3 regions of the Pseudomonas graminis genome follow, and region 2 is predicted to be linked to each of the others. Evidence: predicted binding sites of a transcription regulator. Region 2 holds the regulator's gene; each other region holds the start of a gene.
What was found. Region 2 encodes sigma-54, which starts transcription at its own class of promoters, with help from an activator protein. Its sites were predicted from a motif close to ANTGGCATNNANNTTGCTNT; they were not measured.

Region 1 (8,151 bases), 1.2 Mb from region 2:
GCGTGCCGGGCACGTCGCTGGCTTGATCCACTGACAGACCTGGGCTGTAGGCGAGCCCGAAATCCAGAATGCGCACACCTCCCGCCTCCTCAAGCAGCACATTCTCCGGCTTGATGTCACGGTGAATGATGTTGCGCCGGTGCAGCAGACCGACGGCAGCGATCAGTTCCCGGGCCAGATTCAACCACGGCGACAGCGCCATCGGCCCTTCCTGATCGAAGCTGTCAGCCAGGGTATGGCCGGCATACTCGCGCATCACGTAGTACAGATGCTGGCGCTGGCCGAGGGGGTGAAGCTCGGGAAAGAAGCGACCGGCGACGCGACGCACGAACCACTCTTCGAGCAGCAAGGCCTCCGCCGCGCCGGCCTCGTCAACCCGTGAGGGCGGCAGCGTCTTCAGTAACCACGGTCGCTGTTGACTGTCGCGTACGCGGTAGAGCAGCGATTGTCGCGAGTCGCTCAAACGCGTTTCGACCTGCCAGCCTTCAAACATCTGGCCTGCCTTGAGAAAGGGTGGAGCTGGCCACTGCTGCAGTTGCAACAGCGTCTCGCCCAGGCTGTCCGAGCCCAGTTGATCGACCTGAATCATCAAGGCGCTGGCGTTATCGGCGCTGCCAGACAGATGCGCGGCGTTGACCAGCGTTCTGACGGCCGTGTCCAGATCGGCCTGCTCGTTGAGAATCGAACCGATTCGGTCATCGCCCAGCGTTGCCCACACGCCGTCGCTGACCAGCAGCAGCCGCTCGCCGATGCGCAGTTCACCGTCCCGATAATCCATGACCACGTATTGATCCAGGCCCAGCGCCCGTTTCAGCACATGCTGCATGTCCGGCTGTTCCCAGACATGGTCCTGGCTGATGCGCTGGAGCAGCCCTGCATGCCAGCGGTACACGCGGCAGTCGCCGACATGGGCGAGGGTGAAGCGACGCCCGCGCAGGATTAGGGCGCTGAGGGTGGTCAACAAGCCATTGGCCAGCAGCCAGCGGTTTTGTGCCAGCAGCAGGCGGTCGAGGGCCTGGACGACGCTCCAGGTTTCCGGCGTCGCGTAGTAGTCCATTGCCAGCGCTTGCAGCGTGGCGCGGGATGCCAGGCCGCCGTCGGCGCACTGGCTGACGCCGTCAGCGAGGGCGAACAGATAACCCTTGCTGGCGGCCAGCGCCGGAGCAGGAGTGACCACGCGAATGGCATCCTGATTTTCCGCCCTGGGCCCGGTGGCGCTGAACTCGGCGACGCGGAGTTGCAAGCCGTTCGCTCTGGCAGCAACTGCCGGAATCGGCTGATCGACACTCACGGCCTAGACGCGGGCGGCGGTAACGGCGGCCGAGCCCCAGGTGGTTCTCCAGCGACGCTTGACGTTCATCAGGCCGAACCAGGCCAGCACGCCAAGGAATGCGAACAGCCACAGGCCCAGTTGGTACTCGCCGGTGTTCTGCTTGATCGCGCCGAGCCCGGCGGCCAGCAGGAAGCCACCGATGCCGCCGGCCATGCCGATCAGGCCGGTCATCACGCCGATCTCTTTGCGAAAACGTTGCGGCACCAGTTGAAAGACCGCGCCGTTACCAGCGCCCAGGCCGAGCATGGCCGCGACGAACAGCGCCAGTGCGGCCCATGAGCTGGGCAGGTTGAAACCCACGGCGGCGATGCAGATCGCGGCGACGGCGTACATGCCTGACAGCGTGCGAATCCCGCCAAAGCGGTCGGCGAGGGCGCCGCCCAGTGGCCGCATCATGCTGCCGCCGAAGACGCAGGCGGCGGTGTAGTAACCGGCGGTCACCGGGCTCAAACCGTATTGATCGTTGAAATAGCCGGGCAGGGCGCTGGCCAGGCCGATGAAGCCGCCGAAGGTCACGCTGTAGAAGAACATGAACCACCAGCTGTCGCGGTCGCCCAAGGCCTTGAAATAGTCAGCCATGGATTTGGCTTTGGGCCGTTCGGGGGCATTCTTTGCCATGAGCGAGAACGCGATGAGGGTCAACAGCAGCGGCGCCACGGCAAAACCGAACACGTTGTTCCAGCCGAAGCTGGCCGCGAGTACGGGTGCGATCAGGGCCGCGAACACGGTGCCCGAATTGCCGGCACCGGCGATGCCCATGGCTTTGCCCTGGTGCTGCGGCGGGTACCACTGGGAGGCCAGCGGCAGCGCCACGGCGAAGGACGCGCCGGCCATGCCGAGGAACACGCCGAGCAGTAGCGCCTGTTCATAGCTGTGAATACCCAACTGCCAGGCGCCCAGCAGCGCGGTGATGACGATGACCTGGCCGATGATCCCGGCGGTCTTGGGCGAAAGCTGGTCGGCGAGCATGCCCATGATGAAACGCAGCACGGCGCCCGCCAGAATCGGCGTTGCGACCATCAGGCCGCGTTGCTGGGTGGTCAGGTGCAGATCGGCGGCGATTTGCACGGCCATGGGACCGAGCAGGTACCAGACCATGAAGCTCAGGTCGAAATACAGGAACGCTGCGAACAGTGTCGGTTTATGGCCGGCTTTCCAGAAACTCGTGTTCATCTAACACCTCATCTGCAGGGATTCGCGTTCGGTCGAGAGGTTGCTCGCACCGCTACGGGTCAGGTCTTGCAGGTGAAGCACCAGACCGGTACTCCACCCGCCCCGATGTGTTCAGGGCAAAAACGAAAAAACGCCGCAGCCCTGTGCGCTTTCGCGAAGGGGTGCGACGTCTTTGTCGTGAGTGGGCAACCGCCGTTGGTTACCTGTTGGTTCTACTTAGCAATACGTGGGCCAAATGAGCGACGGGCCGCGGTCTGGACTGAATAAGCAGGCGCGGCCCGGAAAGGAAGGCTCAGCCCAGCAGTTCACTCATGGCAATGATCTGCTCCGCCACTTGAATCAGCTTCTGCTGCCGGCTCATGGCCTGACGTCGCATCAGGGTGTAGGCCTCTTCCTCGTTGCACTGCTTCATCTTCATCAACAGGCCTTTCGCCGTCTCGATACGCTTACGTTCTGCCAGTTGCTGATCGCGGGCGTGCAATTGCGCGCGTAGGTCCTGATCGCTTTCGAAGCGGGCCATGGCGACGTCGAGAATCGGCTGCAGGCGTTGTGCGTGGATGCCTTCGACGATGTAGGCGCTGACCCCGGACTTGATCGCCTGGCGCATCACAACGGGGTCGTGCTCGTCGGTGAACATCACGATCGGGCGCGGCAGATCGCGGGTCACCAGCACCACTTGCTCCAGCACGTCACGGCCCGGCGATTCGGTGTCGATGAGAATCACGTCCGGACGCACGGCCTGGACCCGGGCGGGCAGGTCGATGATGAGCCCGGATTCGTCGATCACCTCAAAACCGGCTTCGGTCAGCGCGGCCTTAAGGCGCCCGACCTTTTTGGGCGTGTCGTTGATCAGCAGGATTCGCAGCATGGTGGCGTCTCCTCAGCGATCAGCATGAACGGGGGCGGAATCGGCCAGCGCGTGCAGCTTGAAGCTGCGGGCGTAACGCGCCGGGTCGCTGCCGTCCCAGATTTTGCCGTCGATCAACTGGCTGCTGCGCATGGGCGAAGGCGGTACGGCAATGCCCAGCGCCTCGGCGGCCTGGCTGTACAGCCCCAATTGCTGGACGCCGCGGGCGACGCCGAGGTAATCCGGGTCTTCACGCAGCAAACCCCAGCGGCGGAACTGGGTCATGAACCACATGCCGTCGGACAGCCAGGGCATGTTGACCCGACCGTCGCCATGGAAGCGGATGGCGTGGTGGTCGTGCCACTGGTTGCCGAGCCCGTCGTCGTATTCGCCGAGCAGCCGCGATTCGATGGTGCCCACCGGTGCATTGACGTACTCGGCGGCGCTGAGTAATTGCGCGGTGCTGCGCCGGTTGTCAGCGCTCTCTTCGATGAAGCGACTGGCTTCGAGCACGGCCATCACCAGCGCCCGTGCTGTGTTCGGGTACTGCTCGGCGAATTCCAAGCTGCAGGCCAGGACCTTTTCCGGGTGATCCGGCCAGATGGCCTGGGACGTCGCCAGGGTGAAGCCCAGGTTCTGCTGAACCGCGCTGGCACCCCACGGCTCGCCGACGCAAAAGCCGTCGATGCGTCCGGCCTGCAAGTGCTCGACCATCTGCGGCGGCGGCACCACCACGCTGTCGACGTCGCGCAACGGATGGATGCCCTGACTCGCGAGCCAGTAATACAGCCACAAGGCGTGATTGCCGGTGGGGAAGGTCTGGGCGAAGGTCAGTTTTGAGTCGCTTTGGTGCGTGCGCCGGTCCAGTGCATCAGGAGTGGTCACGCCCGCGTTTTGCAGCGACCGCGACAAGTTGATGCTCTGACCGTTCTGATTCAGCCCCATCAGCACCGCCATGTCCTTCGCCGGTCCGGCCAGCCCCAGCTGGACGGCGTAGACCAGACCGTAGAGGCTGTGGGCCGCATGCAGCTCGCCGCTCACCAGTTTGTCGCGCAGGTTGGCCCACGACGTCTGCCGGTGCAGGTTGATGTGCAGGCCATAGGGCTGGGCGAAGCCTTGGGTCGCGGCGACGATCAGCGAGGCGCTGTCGGTGAGCGCCATGAAGCCAAGGTCGACGCTGGCCAGTTCGGGTGCATCGCTGCCGTCGACCCACGTCAGCGAGGGGGTGAGCGTGTGGTTCATGAGTGCCATTCCGCGTGGAGGCCGAAGCGGCTTACAGCGCTGCCGATCGTCCAAAAAAAACGTCGCCTCGCCCAGGTTGAACCGGGGCGACAGCGACGTCATTGTCCTGTGTCTCGCTCCGCCGTTGGATCGAGTCGATGCAAGGATTAAAGCAAGCGATATGCCAGCGGCGAGCGGGGGTGCCAGCAAAGTTCTCGACATGCCTCGCGCTCCCCTGCAGCGGCGTTTATAATCCGCCGCTGATCCCAGCCGCAAACGAGCCGCGCCCGCCCATGTATAACCTGGCCCGCCAGTTACTGTTCAAACTCTCCCCGGAAACTTCCCACGACCTGTCCATCGACCTGATCGGCGCGGGCGGGCGTCTGGGGCTCAACGGCCTGTTCAACAAGGCGCCGATGCAATTGCCGGTGACCGTCATGGGCCTGCGCTTCCCCAACCCGGTCGGGCTGGCGGCGGGGCTGGACAAGAACGGCGCGGCCATTAATGGTTTTTCCCAGCTGGGCTTCGGTTTTGTCGAGATCGGCACCGTCACGCCGCGTCCGCAGCCGGGCAATCCGAAACCGCGCATTTTCCGTCTGCCCCAGGCGGATGCCATCATCAATCGCATGGGCTTCAACAACCTGGGCGTGGACAATCTGGTCAGCCGGGTGCAGGCCGCGCAGTACAACGGCGTGCTGGGCATCAACATCGGCAAGAACGTCGACACTCCGGTCGAGCGGGCTGTCGACGACTACCTGATCTGCCTGGACAAGGTCTACGCCCACGCCAGTTACATCACCGTCAACGTCAGCTCGCCCAACACACCGGGCCTGCGCAGCTTGCAGTTCGGTGATTCGCTCAAGCAACTGCTGGAAGCCCTGCGGGTGCGCCAGGATGCGCTGACTCAGATCCATGGCAAGCGCGTGCCGCTCGCCATCAAGATTGCCCCGGACATGAGCGACGAAGAAACCGTGCTGGTGGCCAGCGCGTTGCTGGAGTCGGGGATGGACGCGGTGATTGCGACCAACACCACCCTCAGCCGCAAGGGCGTTGAAGGTCTGCCCCACGGCGATGAAGCGGGTGGCCTGTCAGGCGCGCCAGTGCGCGAGCAGAGCACGCACATCGTCAAGGTGTTGGCCGCTGAGTTGGGTGGGCGCTTGCCGATCATTGCGGCTGGCGGCATCACCGAGGGCAGGCACGCGGCCGAGAAAATCGCCGCTGGGGCGAGTCTGGTGCAGATCTATTCGGGCTTCATCTACAAGGGGCCGGCGCTGATTCGCCAGTCGGTGGACGCTATCGCAGCAATGCCTCGATAATCATCTGAAACGAAAAGAGGGGTTCCGACTGGAACCCCTCTTGGGCCTTGGCCCGCCGCCCGGGTGGGACGTGCGTGGTTACGGTGAAGCGGTCAGATGTTTTAAAAACGTTGGTTCAAGAAGCTTTAGGTCAGGCTGTAACGTGAGGGTTGCGTCAGCCGACCGCGTGAAGTTCGTTGAGTCTGTGAATGCCCGCAGTGCCGGTCATACCGTCCCAGTTGTCGCCGCGTCCTTCTCGCCAGCCATTGATCCAGGCTTGACGCACTGACGGTAGAGTAAATGGGCAAAGCTCACGGGATTTACCGGATACGCCGTACTGGTATCCGCGCGAAAATGCTCTTTCCATCGGATCACGCTTAAGTCTTCTCATAGGGTGTTGCCCTCGTTTGTTGACTGTAATGTCCCTGGAGACCTCAGGTTGAGGTCCGGCAGAAAATCTTCTGCCGTTAGCGGCCCGCTGCCGGCGTCGCGGGCTTGATGCCACCGCCGTTGCGGCGATGACCTTGGGTGATTTCTAACCAATGAGCGGTACGCTGTGAATGATCGTTTTGTCATAAGAACGTAACCATTCAGGCATTACGACCATAAGCGCTGATCCGTTTCAGCGGTATTTTGACAGAGAGCCCCCTCAAAACGGGGCTTTCACGTGGTAGTGCAAGTGTTTCGCAATTGAGAGTGCTGGCCGTTGGCAGCCGGTGTAAAAACGACGAAGGGTCAGCGATGTGACTTTTTATTGCCGCCGCCGTCGTGCTGAATAGCGTTTTTTAATCATTTGTCGTCAGCGCTCACGTGCTGGCGGACCGTCGCACTCGAAATGTATCGGTGCGAGGGACAGGCACAAATTGTGTGCCGCGCAGGCGTCCTCCCTGAAAGGCGTCTGTTGCAATCGGGCCGGACAATGCGTTGTCCGGCCGCTATAGCCCAAGGCTCTGGAATACTCATGTCGGACCGTTACGAACTTTTCCTCACCTGCCCAAAAGGCCTCGAAGGCTTGCTGGCTGAGGAAGCCACCGCCCTTGGTCTCGAGGAAACCCGCGAACACACTTCCGCCATCCGTGGCACCGCCGACATGGAAACCGCCTACCGGCTGTGTCTGTGGTCGCGTCTGGCGAACCGGGTGCTGCTGGTGCTCAAGCGTTTCCCGATGAAAGACGCCGAGGACCTTTATCACGGGGTTCACGACATCGAGTGGGCGGACCATCTGGAGGCGGAAGGCACGCTGGCCGTTGAGTTCAGCGGTCACGGTTCGGGCATCGATAACACCCATTTCGGCGCCTTGAAGGTTAAAGACGGCATTGTTGACCGCCTGCGCACGGCAGACGGCATACGCCCCTCGGTCGACAAACTCAATCCTGACCTGCGCGTGCACCTGCGTCTGGACCGGGGCGAAGCGATTCTGTCCCTGGACTTGTCCGGCCACAGCCTGCACCAGCGCGGCTACCGTTTGCAGCAGGGCGCCGCGCCGCTCAAGGAAAACCTGGCCGCCGCGATCCTCATCCGCTCGGGCTGGCCGCGCATTGCCGCTGAGGGTGGCGCGCTGGCTGACCCGATGTGCGGCGTGGGTACTTTTCTGGTCGAAGCCGCGATGATCGCCGCCGACATCGCGCCCAACCTCAAGCGCGAGCGCTGGGGTTTCTCCGCCTGGCTGGGCCACGTGCCGGCGATCTGGCGCAAGCTGCATGACGAAGCGCTGGAACGTGCGCAAGCGGGTCTGGCCAAGCCGCCGCTGTGGATTCGTGGTTATGAAGCCGATCCGCGGCTGATTCAGCCGGGCCGCAACAACGTCGAGCGCGCCGGCCTCAGCGAGTGGATCAAGATCTACCAGGGCGAAGTGGCGACCTTCGAGCCGCGTCCCGACCAGAACCAGACCGGTCTGGTGATCTGCAACCCGCCTTACGGCGAGCGTCTTGGCGACGAAGCCAGCCTGTTGTACCTCTACCAGAACCTCGGTGAGCGCCTGCGTCAGGCCTGCCTGAACTGGGAAGCGGCCGTGTTCACCGGTGCGCCCGATCTGGGCAAGCGCATGGGCATTCGCAGCCACAAGCAATACGCGTTCTGGAACGGCGCACTGCCGTGCAAGCTGCTGTTGATCAAAGTGCTGCCGGATCAGTTCGTGACCGGCGAGCGTCGCACCCCGGAGCAGCGTCAGGCCGAGCGTGAGCAAGCCGCTTATGACCAGACGCCGGACATCGCCCCGGAGCGCCAGTACAACAAGAACGGCAACCCGATCAAGCCGACGCCCGCACCTGCGCCGGTCATTG
Region 2 (8,151 bases):
CGTCCGGGGTCAACACGTCGATGCCATCGATGGTGCGCGCTTGAGTCACCCACAGGTCTCGTAGGTAGGCCAAACGTGCGCCTTTGGCCGGTGCGCCGCCCATGGCGCGATGCTCGGCGAATACTTTGGGCAGGGTCATCAATGCCGGAATATTCGGCGTCCCGTAAGGCACGCGCCCAAGGATGTCGTCCGCACCGTAGCGCTCGTCTGCCATGTCGGGATCGATGGCGCTCAGGCGGTCCTGCTTCACATAAATGAAGCCCAGGCTCAGCGGCGCGCCAATCCATTTCTGCAGGTTGAAGCCGGCGAACGACACGCCAAGGTCAGCCAGTTCGAAATCCAGCAGGCCCAAGGCATGGGCGCCATCCAGAATGACCTCGATGCCGTGGGCGTTGGCCAGCTCGGCGATGGCCTTCACCGGCATTACCAGCCCGGTCCGGTGGGTGACGTAAGTCAGCGCCACCAGCTTGAGCCGTGGATGTGCGGCAAAGGCGTCGCGGTAAGTTTGCAGCAGCGCATCATGGCTCGCAGGGTGCTGATGAGTGACCTCAATCACTTCCACGCCTCGGTTTTTCGCCAGCCAGCGCATGCCGGTCTGTACGCTGTTGTAATCCAGGTCGCTGACCAGCACCTGGTCGCCTGCCACGAGGCCGTTGTAGTTGCGAATCAGCGCTTGCACCGCCTCCGAGGCGGAACGGGTGAGGGCGACTTCGCGGACGGGTACGTTCAGCAGATCGGCAAGGTCCGCGCGAATGAATTCGCTGTCTTCGGTATCAAACTTCTGCCGCACGTAGACCGAGTTGCTGCGATTGACGTAGGCGAGGTTCTGCTCGTAATCCTTGAGTGCCGCGCGGGTCATGCGGCCAAAATAGCCGTATTCGAAATTGACCGGCCCAGGCTCCACGTCGTACTGCGCCGCGACCTGCTGCCAGAACCCCTCGTCCCGAGCCTGTTCATCCGCCAAATCCGTTATTGCGTATGCAGTGCTGTTCATCGCGACTCGCTTTTATCAATGGACGTTTAGTTGAAGCGTATCGGGGCTTTTGAGGGACCTGAACGCAAAGGCTCGCGAGGTCGGGTGCGCAGGGGGTCCAGCAGTGCGGAGAGACCGTTGTGATCAATCTCATGCATGAGTGCCAGCAGGCTGCCCAGTTCGCCGGCTGGAAATCCCTGGCGGGCGAACCAGTTCAGGTAGTCCCCAGGCAGATCTGCCAGCAACCGACCCTGATACTTGCCGAACGGCATGTCGCGCGTGACTAACAGTTTGAGTTTCTCTGGATTCATTCAGAAACCGCTTATCCGTTCGAGTGAACCTGAAAGATACGTGCATTCTGCAATTGCTCAAACACACAGATCATGCATAAAGCGCGGCGCAACTGTCGCTTGATATTGTTAAATTATTGAAAAATATAGGGATTTCCTGCTGTGAAAAGCTGGCATGCACAATGCAATATTCCCTCTATCGAGTGTTTCATTAACTAAACCTTTGATAAACCTGCCAGAAAGGAACCGCAAAATGTCGGATATCAACAAAGAAGCCATCTCTATTCTGAATGACTTGATCGAGACCAGCATTGACGGTGAGAAAGGTTTTCACACTGCCGCTGAAGACGCCAAGAACCCGGAAATCAAGGCTTACCTGCTTTCGCGTTCTTCCGGCTGCAAGACTTCCGTCGCCGAACTTCAGGCTGAAGTCCGTGCTCTGGGCGGTAACCCAGAAGATTCGTCCAGCATCGCTGGCGGCGCACACCGTCTGTGGGTCAACCTGAAAAGCGCGTTGAGCGGCAAGAACGACGAAGCCGTCCTCAATGAAGTAGAGAGCGGCGAAGACCACGCCCTGAAGGCTTACAAAAAGGCTGCCCAGGAAGCTACCGAGAAGAACTTGCCAGTCAACGTGACTACCCTGATCCAGCGTCAGCTGCAGGGCGTGCAAGCGAATCACGACAAGGTCAAAGCCCTGCGTGACACCGTTCGTGCTGCCAACAAGTAATTTGCAGCAGGTTCGAAAAACGCCAGCCAGCCTGGCGTTTTTTTATGTCTGCAGTTCGGCGGAAGGCGGGTCATACGCTCCGACTTCTACCCGATTTCTGCCATTTCTTTTGGCGCGGTACAGAGCCCGGTCAGCGGCTTGAAACAGAGCCCCTGGCAAGTCGTGGGTCACCGGCAGATGCGTGGCGACGCCGATGCTCACCGTGATGGGCGCTGTGTCATTGGCGAACGGCGGCAGCGCTTCGATTGCCAGACGCAGCTTTTCTGCGATAACGCAGGCACCTGCCTTGTCGGTCTCCGGTAGCACTACCATGAATTCCTCACCGCCGTAGCGCGCGGCCAGGTCACCCGGCCGGCGAATGCTGGCAGCCAGCGTCTGGGCAACACTGCGCAAGGCGACGTCGCCGCCATGATGCCCATGGCGGTCATTGAACGCCTTGAAGTGGTCTACGTCGATCATCAGGAGCGCCAAAGGTCGCCCTGAACGCATCCCGCGCGCCCATTCCTGCGCGAGCGCCTGATCCAGCTTGCGGCGATTGGCCAAACCCGTCAGCCCATCCGTCGACGCCAGGCCAGCCAGTTCGCGCTCGGCGTTCTGGCGCAGACGCAGTTGGCGACCCAACAGCCACGACAGCGAAAGGATGCCGATACACAGCAAACCGGTGGCGCCCGCCACCAGCAGGGCATTGCGCTTCCACACGGCGTAGACATCATCCTGGGATTGAGCGACCACGACGATCAATGGCAGATCCCCGACCCGCGAGAACGTGTACAGCCGCTTGGCGCCGTCGAGTTCGGACACGGCGGCAAAGCTGCCGTTGACCTCGTCCAGGATGCGTTTGAAGTTGGGGCGCATACTGAAGTTCTGGCCGACAAAGGTGCGATTGTTTTCATCGGGTTGGCGGGCGAGCAGCACGCCATCTGCGCTGAGCAAGTTGACGGTGCTGGTGGGGCCGATGTCCAGCGTGCGAAACAGCTGGTTAAAATACGACAGGCGCATTGATGCACTGGCGATGCCGACGAACTGCCCGGTGTCGGAGGGAAGACGCCGACTGAAACTGATGCACAGGTCCTTGAAGCCCCAGCGCGACAGGAAAGGTCCATCTACCACCAGCGCCAGCGAGCTGCTCTCCCGGTGTTTTTGAAAGCCTGGCCGATCGGAAAAGTTGTCTAGCCGAGGCGTCAGAGAAGTGGAATCGGCAACGATGCGCCCGGTCTCATCGAGCAGCACCAGATCGCCCTTGTAGGGCGCGGCCGTAGCCCGGTCGAACAGCACCAACTGCCGTAACTCCGGCGAAATCGTCATGACATCGGGTCGTCGCCATGCGGCGATCAGGCCCTGAAGAGAGGTGTCGTACAACTCGGCGTTACGCTGCACATCCGCATCGATCAACTGCACCACGTTGTTCGCCGAGCGCACGGCGGCTTCGTTGGCGGTGCCCAGCTCCCGAAACAATAACCAGGTGACGATGGCCAGGATGGCTCCCACCGCCAGGGCGCTGCCCAGCATCAGCATCTTCTCGGACCCTGATCTGATCCCTCGCGCTAATGGAGGCATGGCTGTCAGTGGCATCGATCATCTCTGACGGGGAATGGTAACGTCGTGCAGCGATAAGGCTTATTCGCCTTCGTCGAACTTGTTGTTGATCAGTTCTACCAGTCCCGCCAGCGCGGCATCGGCTTCGTCACCTTCGGTGGCCAGGTGGATCAGGGTGCCCTTGCCGGCGGCGAGCATCATGACGGCCATGATGCTTTTGCCATCGACCATGGTTTCCGGCGTGCGGCCGACCCGGATCTGGCAAGGGTACTTGCCGGCGACACCCACGAATTTGGCGGCGGCCCGGGCGTGCAGACCCAGCTTGTTGATGATGGTGATTTCTAGAGCGGGCATCGCGAGGGAGGTCCTTTCAGCTTAGGTCGCGGTGGCGGACCTGAACATTCTTGAGCGATTGCTGCAGCACCTGACCCAGACGTTCGGTCAGGTAGACGGAGCGGTGGTGTCCGCCGGTGCAGCCAATGGCAATAGTGACGTAGGCGCGGTTGCTGGCGGCGAAGCGCGGCAACCACTTATTGAGGTACGAAAAGATGTCCTGGAACATTTCCTCGACGTCCGGTTGAGCGGCGAGGTAATCGGCCACCGGCTTGTCGAGGCCCGACTGCTCACGCAGTTCGGGCTTCCAGTACGGGTTCGGCAGGCAGCGCACATCGAACACCAGATCGGCATCCACGGGCATGCCACGCTTGAAGCCAAAGGATTCGATGAGAAAGGCAGTGCCCGGCTCGGGTTTGTTCAGCAGGCGCAACTTGAGGATGTCGCGCAACTGATAGAGATTCAGGTGCGTGGTGTCGACCGTCAGATCAGCCAGATCGATGATCGGACCCAGCAGGGTTTTCTCGTCACGGATCGCTTCGGCCAGCGAGCGCGTTGCCGTGCTCAGCGGATGACGGCGACGGGTCTCGGAAAAACGCTTGAGCAGGGTAGGTTCATCCGCATCGAGGAACAGCACGTCGCACTGGATGTGCCGGGCGCGCACCTCGGCGAGCATGCGCGGAAATCGCGTCAGGTGACTGGGCAGGTTGCGTGCGTCGATCGAGACCGCTAGCAGCGGCTCAGCCAGTTCGCTGTTGATCAGCGCGCGTTCGGCCAGCTCCGGTAGCAGGCCGGCAGGCAGATTGTCGACGCAGTAGAAACCGCTGTCTTCAAGGACATCGAGGGCCGTGCTCTTGCCGGAGCCGGAGCGGCCGCTGACGATGATCATGCGCATGGTCAGTGACCGTTCTGGACGTCGAGCACGACGTTGTAGAGCTCTTCGTCGGTTTTGGCGCCGCGCAGGCGCTTACGCGCATCGTCACGGTCGAGCATGCTGGCGATCTGGCGCAGGAGTTCCAGATGAGCATCAGTGGCCGCTTCCGGGACCAGCAGCACAAACAGCAGGTCAACCGGTGCGCCGTCGATGGCGTCGAAATCGATGGGCTTTTCCAGATGGAGTACGGCGCTAACAGGCGTTGAACAGCCCTTCAGCCGACAGTGGGGAATGGCGATGCCATTACCGAATCCGGTGGAACCGAGCTTTTCACGGGCAATGAGGCTTTCAAACACGACCTGCTCATCCAGATCAGGCACTTGCGTGCCGATCATTTTGGCGATGCTTTGGAGTACGGCTTTTTTGCTGCCGCCTGGCACGTTCACGAGTGAACGGCCAGGGGTCAGGATATTTTCAAGTCGGATCATGGGTGGGGAGTGTCAGCGAGCAGTCGCGCCTTGCAGCAGACTTTGCTGTTTTTCCTTATGTTTTTTGAGTTGGCGGTCAAGCTTGTCGGCAAGCAGGTCAATGGCTGCATACATGTCGTCGTGTTCGGCGTTGGCAACCACTTCAGCGCCAGGAACGTGCAAGGTGGCTTCGATTTTCTGCTTGAGCTTCTCGACCTCCATGGTGACCTGCACATTCGTGATCTTGTCAAAGTGGCGCTCCAATCGGGCGAGTTTCTCGCCGACGTAGGTACGCAGAGGTTCAGTCACTTCCAGCTGGTGTCCACTGATGTTGACTTGCATACAGCTTCTCCTTCGTTGCCAGTGCATTAAGTGGCAGGCGTGATGCCTGCCACTGGAACGCTTTGACGTGTGACCTTTACATCAGTCGCTTGCGTTCGCTGGACGGCGAGATCCCGAGGGATTCGCGGTACTTGGCGACTGTGCGACGGGCCACTTGAATGCCTTGTGCTTCCAGTAAACCAGCGATCTTGCTGTCACTCAACGGCTTTTTCTGATTTTCCGCGGCGACCAGTTTTTTGATGATCGCGCGAATCGCCGTAGACGAGCATTCGCCGCCTTCCGAGGTGCTGACGTGGCTGGAAAAGAAATATTTGAGCTCGTAGATCCCGCGCGGCGTATGCATGAACTTCTGCGTGGTCACCCGGGAAATCGTCGATTCGTGCATGCCGACCGCTTCAGCAATGTCATGCAGAACCAGCGGCTTCATGGCCTCGTCGCCGTACTCCAGAAAGCCGCGCTGGTGTTCGACGATCTGCGTGGCCACCTTCATCAGCGTCTCGTTGCGGCTCTGCAGGCTCTTGATGAACCAGCGCGCTTCTTGCAGCTGATTGCGCATGAACGTGTTGTCGGCACTGGTATCGGCGCGACGCACAAAGCCTGCGTATTGCGGATTGACCCGCAGGCGCGGCACGGATTCCTGGTTCAGCTCCACTAACCAGCGCTCGTTATCCTTGCGCACGATGACGTCAGGTACGACGTATTCGGGTTCGCTGGATTCGATCTGCGAGCCCGGGCGCGGGTTGAGGCTCTGGACCAGCTCGATGACCTGGCGCAGGTCGTCTTCCTTGAGCTTCATGCGGCGCATCAGTTGCGCGTAGTCGCGGCTGCCCAACAGATCGATGTACTCGCTGACCAGCTTCTGCGCTTCTGCCAGCCACTTGGTTTTGGCTGGCAACTGGCGAAGTTGCAGCAGCAGGCATTCGCTCAGGTTGCGGGCGCCGATGCCCGCAGGCTCGAACTGCTGGATGCGGTGCAGAACGGCTTCGATTTCGTCCAGTTCGATATCAAGCTCGGGATCGAACGCGTCGAGCAATTCTTCAAGTGTTTCGTCGAGGTAGCCCTGGTTGTTGATGCAGTCGATCAGGGTCACGGCGATCAGGCGATCGGTGTCCGACATCGGCGCCAGGTTGAGCTGCCAGAGCAGGTGGCTTTGCAGGCTCTCGCCAACGGAGGTGCGGGTGGTGAAATCCCACTCGTCATCATCATTGCTGGGGAGACTGCTGGCGCTGGTCTGATAGACGTCTTCCCACGCCGTGTCGACCGGCAGTTCGTTGGGGATGCGCTCGTTCCAGTCACCCTCATCCAGATTGTCGACGGTAGGCGCCGACTCCTGATAAGTGGGTTCCTGAACGTCAGCGTTGGGCTTTTGCTCTACGTTATCGGCCAAGGGGTCGGCGTTGTCGAAATCGTCGCCTTCCTCCTGCCGTTCCAGCATCGGGTTCGACTCCAGCGCCTCCTGAATCTCCTGTTGGAGATCCAGCGTCGACAACTGAAGCAAGCGGATTGCCTGTTGCAGCTGAGGTGTCATCGTCAGCTGCTGGCCCATTCTCAAGACTAGCGAAGGTTTCATGGCAGGGCTTAACACCTTATTCGCCGGCGCACTGCGCGCCATTTACTACCAGGGCGCCGAGGGCGCCAACTTAAGCAAATTATATGCCTGAAGCTGGAGGGTTTGCCTAGAGTGTGATGACAATTAAAAAACGAGGTCGGCGATGGCATCCGTTATGGAAGGGCGCACGACCTCATGTCATCACTGCGGTTACAGGCGGAACTCGTGACCTAGATACACTTCCTTGACCAACTGGTTGGCCAGGATGGACTCGGCGTCGCCTTCGGCAATCAGCTGGCCATCGTTGACGATGTAGGCGGTTTCGCAGATATCCAGCGTTTCACGCACGTTGTGGTCAGTGATCAGCACGCCGATCCCTTTGGCCTTGAGGTGGTGAATGATCTGCTTGATGTCGCCTACGGAAATAGGGTCAACACCGGCAAACGGTTCGTCGAGCAGAATGAATTTCGGCGAAGTGGCAAGGGCGCGTGCAATTTCCACACGACGGCGTTCACCGCCCGACAGGCTCATGCCCAGGTTGTCGCGGATGTGGGTGATGTGGAATTCCTGCAGCAGGCTTTCCAGCTCTTTGCGGCGGGCCGCGCGATCAAGCTCCTTGCGGGTCTCAAGGATCGCCATGATGTTGTCCGAGACGGAGAGCTTGCGAAAGATCGACGCTTCCTGTGGCAGGTAGCCAATACCGGCACGGGCGCGGCCATGCATCGGCTGGTGGCTGACGTCCTGGTCGTCGATCAGCACGCGACCCTGATCCGCCTGAACCAGGCCGACGATCATGTAGAAGCAGGTGGTCTTGCCGGCGCCGTTGGGGCCGAGCAGGCCAACGATCTGGCCGCTCTCGATGGACAGGCTGACGTCACGTACGACCTGGCGGCTTTTATAGGCCTTGGCCAGGTGTTGGGCTTTCAGCGTTGCCATTACTGGGCCTTCTGCTGGTCGGTTTTCTTTTTCGGCTGGATGACCATGTCGATGCGAGGGCGTGGTGCGGTGACCTTGGTGCCGTTGGCGCGGCCGGCGTTCACGACCTGCTTGACGGTGTCAT
Region 3 (8,151 bases), 2.3 Mb from region 2:
CAAGCGCTTGGCCATGGGCAGATAACGAATGAGATTCCAGGGTGCTTTCATATCCACTCCACAATTACCGATAAAAATCGACCTGCTGTCTCACGTGTATGGTGTTGAAGCCTACCGACCCGGCAGCCGATTCTGCGCCCAAAGGTTATCCACACAAATTGTGGATAACCTTGTGAACAGACCTGCTTTTCGAGCCCGGAACGCCCGTTCTACCGGGCCTGGGCTTAGATCGCGCGTTTTTTACACACATAAAAACCCGCAAAAACCGTTGACTCATTCGGTCTGTGAGGCTAGCTACGGCTCAATAAATGCCTCTCAGCCTCCGACAAATCCCGGCTTAACACACCGTTACTGACCGACATGGGACTCTGCTCTTTCAAGCCGGTTCGATCAAATAGGCCCGGAAATGAAAATGCCCCGTCGAGACGGGGCATTTCTTTCAAGCGGTAATCAGGCGGTCGAATGATTACTTCTTGGCGGCTGGCTTGGCCGGTTCGGCGGCCGGGGCAGCCTCTTCTTCTTCATCAGCGCCAGCAGCATCATTGGCGCCTGCAGCAGCAGGGTCCTTGATGCCCAGCAGTTCCAGGTCGAAGACCAGAACCGAGTTTGCCGGGATGGTTGGGCTAGGGCTTTGTGCGCCGTAGGCCAATTCGCTAGGGATGTAGAGTTTGACCTTCTCGCCAACGTGCATCAGCTGCAGACCTTCGACCCAACCCGGGATCACGCCGCTCACTGGCAGATCGATCGGGCTGCCGCGTTCAACAGAGCTGTCGAACACTTTGCCATCAGTCAGCTTGCCTTCGTAGTGAACGGTCACGACATCAGTCGGCTTCGGTACTGGACCGTCGGCTTTCTTGATGATTTCGTACTGCAGACCGGAAGCGGTGGTGGTGACTTCCTTACGCTTGCCGTTTTCTTCGAGGAACTTCTTGCCGGCGGCTGCCGACTCTTCGCTCATCTTGGCCATGCGCTCTTCAGCGCGCTTTTGCAGGTCGCCAAACGCTGCAACCAACTCTTCGTCTTTGAGCTTCTGCTCTTTCTTGCCAACGGCGTCTTCGATACCCAGCGCTACCGCTTTGGAATCCAGATCGTCCATGCCTTCCTGAGCCAGGCTTTTGCCCATGTTCAGGCCGATGCCGTAAGAGGCTTTCTGGGCCGGGGTTTTCAGCTCAACGGTGCTGGCTTGCTTGTCACAGCCCGCGAGTACCAGACCGACCAGGGCAATCGCCGCTGCCAACCGATGCTGTTTCATTCTGTTTCCTTGTTCATGCGCCAATAGGGCAAACGAGTAAAGCCGCGAGCTTATCAGGCTGCCGCGATCAATGGCTACCGGCATGAGAGGGAGAAAAGGCAGATAAGTTCAGGTATCCAAAGGTTTTCTTGTTTGATCGAGAAATCCGTTCAGTTACGGTTCAGCCGCCAACCGCAGGGTGAGTGAACGGGGCTAATACACGTCCCGCAGGTAGCGCTTTTGCTCGGTCAGACAGCGCAACTGTTCGGCCGCTTTTTCCAGGCTGACGCCGCCCTGTTCGCTGATCACGCGACGCAGCGCCTGATCGACATCCCGCGCCATCCGCGAAGCATCACCGCAGATGTACAGGTGCGCACCCTCCTCCAGCCACCGCCAGAGTTCAGCGCCCTGCTCCTGTATGCGCTGCTGAACGTAGATCTTCTCCGCCTGATCCCGCGAAAACGCCAGGCTCAGCCGGGTCAGCAGGCCGTCCTGCTGCAGGCCTTGCAGTTCGTCGCGGTAGTAAAAGTCGGTGGCCTGATGCTGCTCGCCGAAGAACAGCCAGTTACGGCCCCGGTCGCCGCGGGCGCGCCGCTCCTGTAGAAACGCCCGGAACGGCGCCACCCCGGTGCCTGGGCCGATCATGATCATCGGCACATCTCCATCCAGCGGAGGGCGAAAATGCCGCGTAGGTTGCAGGAAAATTGGCACCTTGCAATTGCCCGCACGATCCGCCAGGAAGGTCGATGAAACGCCTTTGCGCAGACCGAAGCGCACGGCGGAAACCGTCAGGTGGACTTCATCGGGATGCGCCTTGGCGCTCGACGAGATCGAATAAAGCCGGGGCTGCAGCGGTTTGAGATGGTCAAGCCATTCCTCCGCAGAGCAGGCGATGGGGAACTCGCGCAACACGTCGGTCAACTGTCGGCCCCACAACCAGTCCTTCAGCTCGCTTTTGAACGGCTCGGTCAGGAGTGTTTTCAGGTCATTGCTGCCGTTACGCTCGGCGATGAACGCCAAGGTGTCTGCGCCAGGTCGCGCGATTTCGAATTGCTCGGCCAACGCCTGACCCAGCGGCACGTCGCCAGCCTTTATGCCGCGCACCGGTTGGTCGGCGTTCAGCCCCGTGAGTTCGAGCAGTTCGTTCACCAGCTCAGGGCAATTGCGCGGCCAGACCCCCAAGGCATCGCCCGCTTCATAGGTCATCCCCGAGTCCTCAAGGCTCAGCCCCAGTTGCCGCGTGTCCTTGGCGGCACCGTGCCCATTCAGTCGCCGATTGAGCGACAAACGCGCGAGATGGGGCTGTGTTCTTGAAGGCTGGTTCCCACAAAGCTGCGCTTCATCGCTGATCGACGGGGTAGGAAGATTCAGCGACAGCGCCTGCTGCAACCCGGTGAACCAGCTGTCTGCGTGGGCCTGGTATTCGCCGTCGCACTCGACTCTGGCGATCAGCCGTGAAGCGCCCAGCTGTTGCAGGCGCTGGTCGAGGTTCTTGCCGTGCTGGCAAAAGCGGTCGTAACTCGAATCACCGAGCGCCAGAACGGCGTAGCGCAGCGACTCCAGACGCTCGTTCCGGGCAGCCAGTATTTGCCAGAATCGTTGCCCATTGTCGGGAGATTCGCCATCGCCAAACGTGCTACTGATCAGCGCGACGTTCTGCAGCTGGTCCAGACGCTCGGAAGAAAAACTGTCCATCGCCGCCACCTGAACCGGCACACCGGCAGTCTTCAACCGGTCGCCGAACTGCCGGGCCAACGCTTCGGCATTCCCGGTCTGGGATGCCCAAAGCAGCGTCAACAGCGGCGCATGATTGGGTGCCGTCTGCGTCTCGGCCGCCGCTTGGGGCAAATCGAGGAAGCGATGCCCGATCAGCTCGACCTTGCGCAAGGCGACCGCGCAGCACTTGAATTCGGGCTGCCGGGAGATCGGGTCGACGGCGTCGTTGGTCACGGCGTTGATCGCCAGCTTTTCGCCGTACACGTCATTCCAGTGAAAGGGCGCGAAGCAGTTGCCCGGCAGGACACGGTTGCTGATCACCGCAGGCAACACCGCCAGCCCCCGTGCGGAACGGATTTCCACGCCATCGCCTTCGCGGATGCCCAGCGCAAGGGCATCGTCAGGGTGCAGTTCGACGAACGGGCGTGCATTCAGCGCGTTCAGCGTCGGCACTTTCCCGGTCTTGGTCAGGGTGTGCCATTGGTGCTGCAGGCGGCCGGTGTTGAGCACCATGGGAAATGCATCGTTAGGCAGTTCAGCCGGCGGCATGTGCGGACGTGGGAAAAATACCGCCTTGCCGTTTGCGGTGGGAAATATAATCGGCCGCCGTGGCGTGACGCCTTCCTTGACTGGGCCCGCACCGCTATCGCTGAGGTAGCGAATCGGACTGCGCACGGTCTCGTCATCTGGCGCGCACGGCCACTGCAAAGACTGATCCCGCAGCCGCCCATAACTTGCGCCGCGAATGTCGTAGCCCGTGGCGGGGTTCCAGGCCTGTTTGATTTCTTCGAACACCTCCTCTACCGAGGCGTAACTGAAGGCGTCGGCGAAGCCCATTTCACAGGCGACGCTGGCGATGATCTGCCAGTCGGGCAAGGCCTGCCCCGGCGCATCGACGGCTTTCTGTGTCAGGTTAAGGGTGCGCTCGGAGTTGATCATCACCCCTTCCCCTTCCGCCCAGAGCGCGCCCGGCAACAAGATGTCGGCGTAGCGATTGGTTTCGGTGTCGAGGAAGGCGTCCTGAGTAATGACCAGCTCGGCGGTTTTCAGGGCGTCGATGACCGTGGTGCGGTTGGCGACACTGGCCACCGGGTTGGTGCAGATGATCCAGCAGGCCTTGATCACGCCGTCGCGCATCTGCTCAAACAGGTCGATGGTGCCGCCGCCGGGCTGGTGCGGAATGCTGCCCTCGGGGATGCGCCAGAGGTCTTCGATGAAGCGGCGGTCGGCGTCCACTAACACCGAGCGCTGTCCGGGAAGTCCTGGGCCCATGTAGCCCATTTCCCTTCCGCCCATGGCATTCGGTTGGCCGGTCAGGGAAAACGGACCGCTGCCGGACCGACAGATCGCCCCGGTCGCCAGGTGCAAGTTGCACAACGCATTGGTGTTCCAGGTGCCGTGGGTACTCTGGTTCAGGCCCATGGTCCAGCAACTCATCCACTCCTGCGCCGCGCCGATCATCTGCGCGGCCTGACGGATTTCTGCTTCGCCCAGGCCGGTGATCTGTGCGACGTACGCGGGCGTGTACGCGGCGAGGAAGCCGGGCATGACGTCCCAGCCCTGGGTGAACGAGGCGATGAAATCGGCGTCGGTGTCGCCGTTCTCCACCAGCAAGTGCAACAGGCCATTGAGCAGCGCGAGGTCAGTACCCGGTTTGATTTGCAGGAACAGGCCGGCCTTGTCGGCAGTGGCACTGCGCCGGGGGTCGACGACGATCAGCTTCGCCCCGGCCTTGACCCGGTCCATCATGCGCAGGAACAGGATCGGATGACAGTCAGCCATATTCGCGCCGACCACGAAAAACAGATCGGCTTTGTCGAAATCATCGTAGGACCCGGGCGGGCCGTCCGCGCCCAACGAGAGCTTGTAGCCGCTGCCCGCGCTGGCCATGCACAGCCGCGAGTTGGACTCGATATTGGCGGTGCGCACAAAACCTTTGGCGAGTTTGTTGGCCAGGTATTGCGCCTCCAGGGACATCTGCCCCGAGACGTAGAACGCCAATGCGCCCGGGCCGTCGCGATCCAGAATCCCGCGCAGGCGCCGGGCGCTTTCGCTGATCACTGCGTCCATGGCAGCGCGCACCGGCTCGTGGCTGCGCTGACGGCGGATGTACGCGAACTCCATCCGTCCCGACTCGGCAATCGCCTGGCCGCAGGTGATGCCTTTGGTGCACAGACGGCCGAAATTGCTCGGGTGAGTCTTGTCGCCGACCACCTTGATGACTCGGTTGTCCTCGACCTGCAGGACGATGCCGCAACCGACGCCACAATAAGGACACACGCTCTTTACGCTGCTGCTCGCCATATTCCGTTTCCTGAAAGCAAAAAAAGACGCCCTGTTCTCATCCGTTGAAAAACGGAGAGCACACGGCGCCTTTGTCGTGAATATGGCAATCGGCGTTGATTGCCTGTGGACACGGTGTTGCAAACGACAGGCCAGCCTGGCTGGAAGACGTGCAGCGGAGGTTTTCAGTGGATTTCACTGATGTGATGACTGGACGCTGAGCTTCACAGTGGGGCGCACCAGGGTAAATCGCACCCTTTTCGAGCCGGCACCGTTCGCTATCAAGGGCGATGAGATCGAATGACGATCACGCTTATGGCCCGTCAAACCTTCGCGTCTGGCGGGGACGAAAGGCGTCCGACACCTGGACATTCTCCACTGGCACAGCCATTGCTACGTCTTATCAAGTCCAGCCTGAACACACGGTTGGCAGCCCTGGCCGGTCAACGCGGACCGCCAGCCGTTCGCGGCATCGGGCTCACCAGGTTGGCGTCGACACTGTGGTCGGGCGGCAACCCTTAAAAGAACAGGCAAAGGCGCCTGGAACCGAGAGGTTCCGGGCGCCTTTTTTTTTGCTCTCGAAAAACCTGATTGGCCTTGGCCGGGACTCGATATGAACACCACAGTCGCCCCACTCAACGACGTCCAAACCCTGATCGTCATCGGCAACGGCATGGTGGGTCACCACTGCGTCGAGCAGCTGATCGCCGCCGGCGCCCTTGAGCGCTACCGCATTCATGTGTTCGGTGAGGAAGGCCAGCGCGCCTACGACCGCGTGCATCTGTCCGAATACTTTGGCGGTCGCGACGCCGAGTCACTGGCGATGAGCGCTGCTTCTTTATATGAGCAGACCGGGCTTGCGCTGCACCTGGGTGTGCCGGTGCTGGAAATCGACCGGGCGCGGCGCGAAGTGGTGACCGCCAAGGGCCACTTCAGTTACGACAAACTGGTGCTGGCGACGGGTTCCTACCCTTTCGTGCCGCCCATCGAAGGCGCTGAAGGCCATTCGCGACTGGTCTACCGCACGCTGGATGACCTCGACACCATTCGCGCCGCGGCCAGTCAGGCGAAACGCGGTGTGGTGGTCGGCGGCGGGCTGCTGGGACTGGAAGCGGCCAACGCGCTGAAGTCACTGGGACTGGAAGCCCACGTGGTGGAATTCGCGCCGCGCCTGATGCCGGTTCAGCTGGACGATCACGGCGGCGCCGCCCTGAAGGCGCGCATCGAAGCGCTGGGGGTTGGCGTGCATCTGTCTCGCGCGACGCAATCCATCAGCGCGGGTGCGGAATACCGCTACCGGATGAATTTTGCCGGCGATGAATTCCTCGAAACCGACCTGATCGTTTTCTCCGCCGGCATTCGTCCGCAAGACGCCCTCGCCCGTCAGTGTGAGCTGGCGCTGGGCCCGCGCGGCGGCATCGCCATCGACGAACATTGCCGCACCAGTGACGCCGACATTTTCGCCATCGGCGAGTGCGCGGCCTGGAACGGCAGCGTTTTCGGCCTCGTCGCGCCGGGTTATCAAATGGCCCGCAACGTCGCGGCGCAATTGTGCGATCTGGACGCCGAGCCGTTCTTCGGGGCGGACATGTCGACCAAACTCAAACTGCTCGGCGTCGACGTCGGTTCCATTGGCGATGCCCATGGCGCGCTGACGGGCGCGCGCAGTTACCGGTATATCGATGAGGCCACCGGCAGTTATCGCCGCCTGGTGGTGTCCGCCGATGGCAAAAAAGTGCTCGGCGCCGTGCTGGTGGGCGACAACAGTTATTACGACACCTTGCTGCAATACGCACAGAACGGCATCAAGCTGCCCGCCGATCCTTCGAGCCTGATCCTGCCCCACAGCGACGGCGCGCCGACCCTTGGCGCTGACGCCCTGCCCGCCACGGCAACCGTTTGCTCATGCCACAACGTGAGCAAGGCGTCGATCTGTTCGGCCATCGACGGCGGCTGCACGGACCTCGCCGGGCTCAAGGCCTGCACCAAGGCGGCCACCGGTTGCGGCGGTTGTGCAGCGCTGCTGAAAAGCGTGTTCGAGCACGAACTGATTGCCCGCGGCGTCACCGTCGATAAAAGCCTGTGCGAGCACTTCGCGTTCACGCGTCAGGAGCTGTACGCCTTCGCCCGCGTTGAAAACATTGAAAGCTTTGACGAGATGCTTGCCCGCCACGGCAAAGGTCATCTGGGTTGCGACATCTGCAAACCCACCGTCGGCTCGATCCTCGCCTCGTGCTGGAACCGGCCGATCATGGACCCGTCGCTGGTGCCGCTGCAGGACACCAACGACACCTTCATGGCCAACATGCAGAAGAACGGCACGTACTCCGTGGTGCCGCGCATCCCGGCGGGTGAAATCACCGCGGACGGCTTGATCGCTATCGGCGCGGTCGCGAAGAAATACGACCTGTACACCAAGATCACCGGCGGCCAGCGCATTGACCTGTTCGGCGCGCAGTTGCACGAGCTGCCGGACATCTGGGCCGAGCTGATCGCTGCCGGATTCGAGACCGGCCATGCCTACGGCAAATCGACACGGACGGTGAAGTCCTGTGTCGGCAGCACCTGGTGCCGTTACGGCGTTCAGGACAGTGTACAAATGGCGCTCAACATCGAGGACCGCTACAAAGGCCTGCGCTCGCCGCACAAGCTGAAGTTCGCGGTGTCCGGCTGCACCCGCGAATGCGCCGAAGCCCAGAGCAAGGACATCGGCGTGATCGCCACGGAGAACGGCTGGAATCTGTACGTGTGCGGCAACGGTGGCATGCGCCCGCGCCACGCCGAGCTGTTCGCCACCGATCTGGACGACGAGACGCTGATTCGCTACATCGACCGGGTGCTGATGTTTTACATCCGCACCGCTGACAAGTTGCAGCGGACGTCGGTCTGGCGCGAGTCCCTTGAAGGCGGGCTGGATTTTT

Region 1: the regulator sigma-54 is predicted to act here: its motif matches at 4,744-4,763, upstream of FX982_RS22320 (CmpA/NrtA family ABC transporter substrate-binding protein).
Region 3: the regulator sigma-54 is predicted to act here: its motif matches at 5,608-5,627, upstream of nirB (nitrite reductase large subunit NirB).

The regions. Positions count from the first base shown of each region.
Region 1 is NZ_CP053746.1:5,027,334-5,035,484, reverse strand. It holds gene FX982_RS22335 (bifunctional protein-serine/threonine kinase/phosphatase) at 1-1,243, opposite strand, end outside; gene FX982_RS22330 (nitrate/nitrite transporter) at 1,295-2,506, opposite strand; gene FX982_RS22325 (ANTAR domain-containing response regulator) at 2,799-3,374, opposite strand; gene FX982_RS22320 (CmpA/NrtA family ABC transporter substrate-binding protein) at 3,387-4,595, opposite strand; gene FX982_RS22315 (quinone-dependent dihydroorotate dehydrogenase) at 4,868-5,890, shown strand; gene rmf (ribosome modulation factor) at 6,045-6,260, opposite strand; gene rlmKL (bifunctional 23S rRNA (guanine(2069)-N(7))-methyltransferase RlmK/23S rRNA (guanine(2445)-N(2))-methyltransferase RlmL) at 6,831-8,151, shown strand, end outside.
Region 2 is NZ_CP053746.1:667,517-675,667, reverse strand. It holds gene FX982_RS03125 (aminotransferase class V-fold PLP-dependent enzyme) at 1-994, opposite strand, end outside; gene FX982_RS03120 (DUF3820 family protein) at 1,021-1,284, opposite strand; gene FX982_RS03115 (PA2169 family four-helix-bundle protein) at 1,517-1,990, shown strand; gene FX982_RS03110 (sensor domain-containing diguanylate cyclase) at 2,033-3,562, opposite strand; gene FX982_RS03105 (HPr family phosphocarrier protein) at 3,608-3,880, opposite strand; gene rapZ (RNase adapter RapZ) at 3,897-4,754, opposite strand; gene ptsN (PTS IIA-like nitrogen regulatory protein PtsN) at 4,757-5,221, opposite strand; gene hpf (ribosome hibernation-promoting factor, HPF/YfiA family) at 5,234-5,542, opposite strand; gene FX982_RS03085 (RNA polymerase factor sigma-54) at 5,619-7,112, opposite strand; gene lptB (LPS export ABC transporter ATP-binding protein) at 7,302-8,027, opposite strand; gene lptA (lipopolysaccharide transport periplasmic protein LptA) at 8,027-8,151, opposite strand, start outside.
Region 3 is NZ_CP053746.1:2,996,376-3,004,526, reverse strand. It holds gene FX982_RS13515 (YkvA family protein) at 1-51, opposite strand, end outside; gene FX982_RS13510 (FKBP-type peptidyl-prolyl cis-trans isomerase) at 467-1,252, opposite strand; gene FX982_RS13505 (bifunctional nitrate reductase/sulfite reductase flavoprotein subunit alpha) at 1,445-5,251, opposite strand; gene nirB (nitrite reductase large subunit NirB) at 5,844-8,151, shown strand, end outside.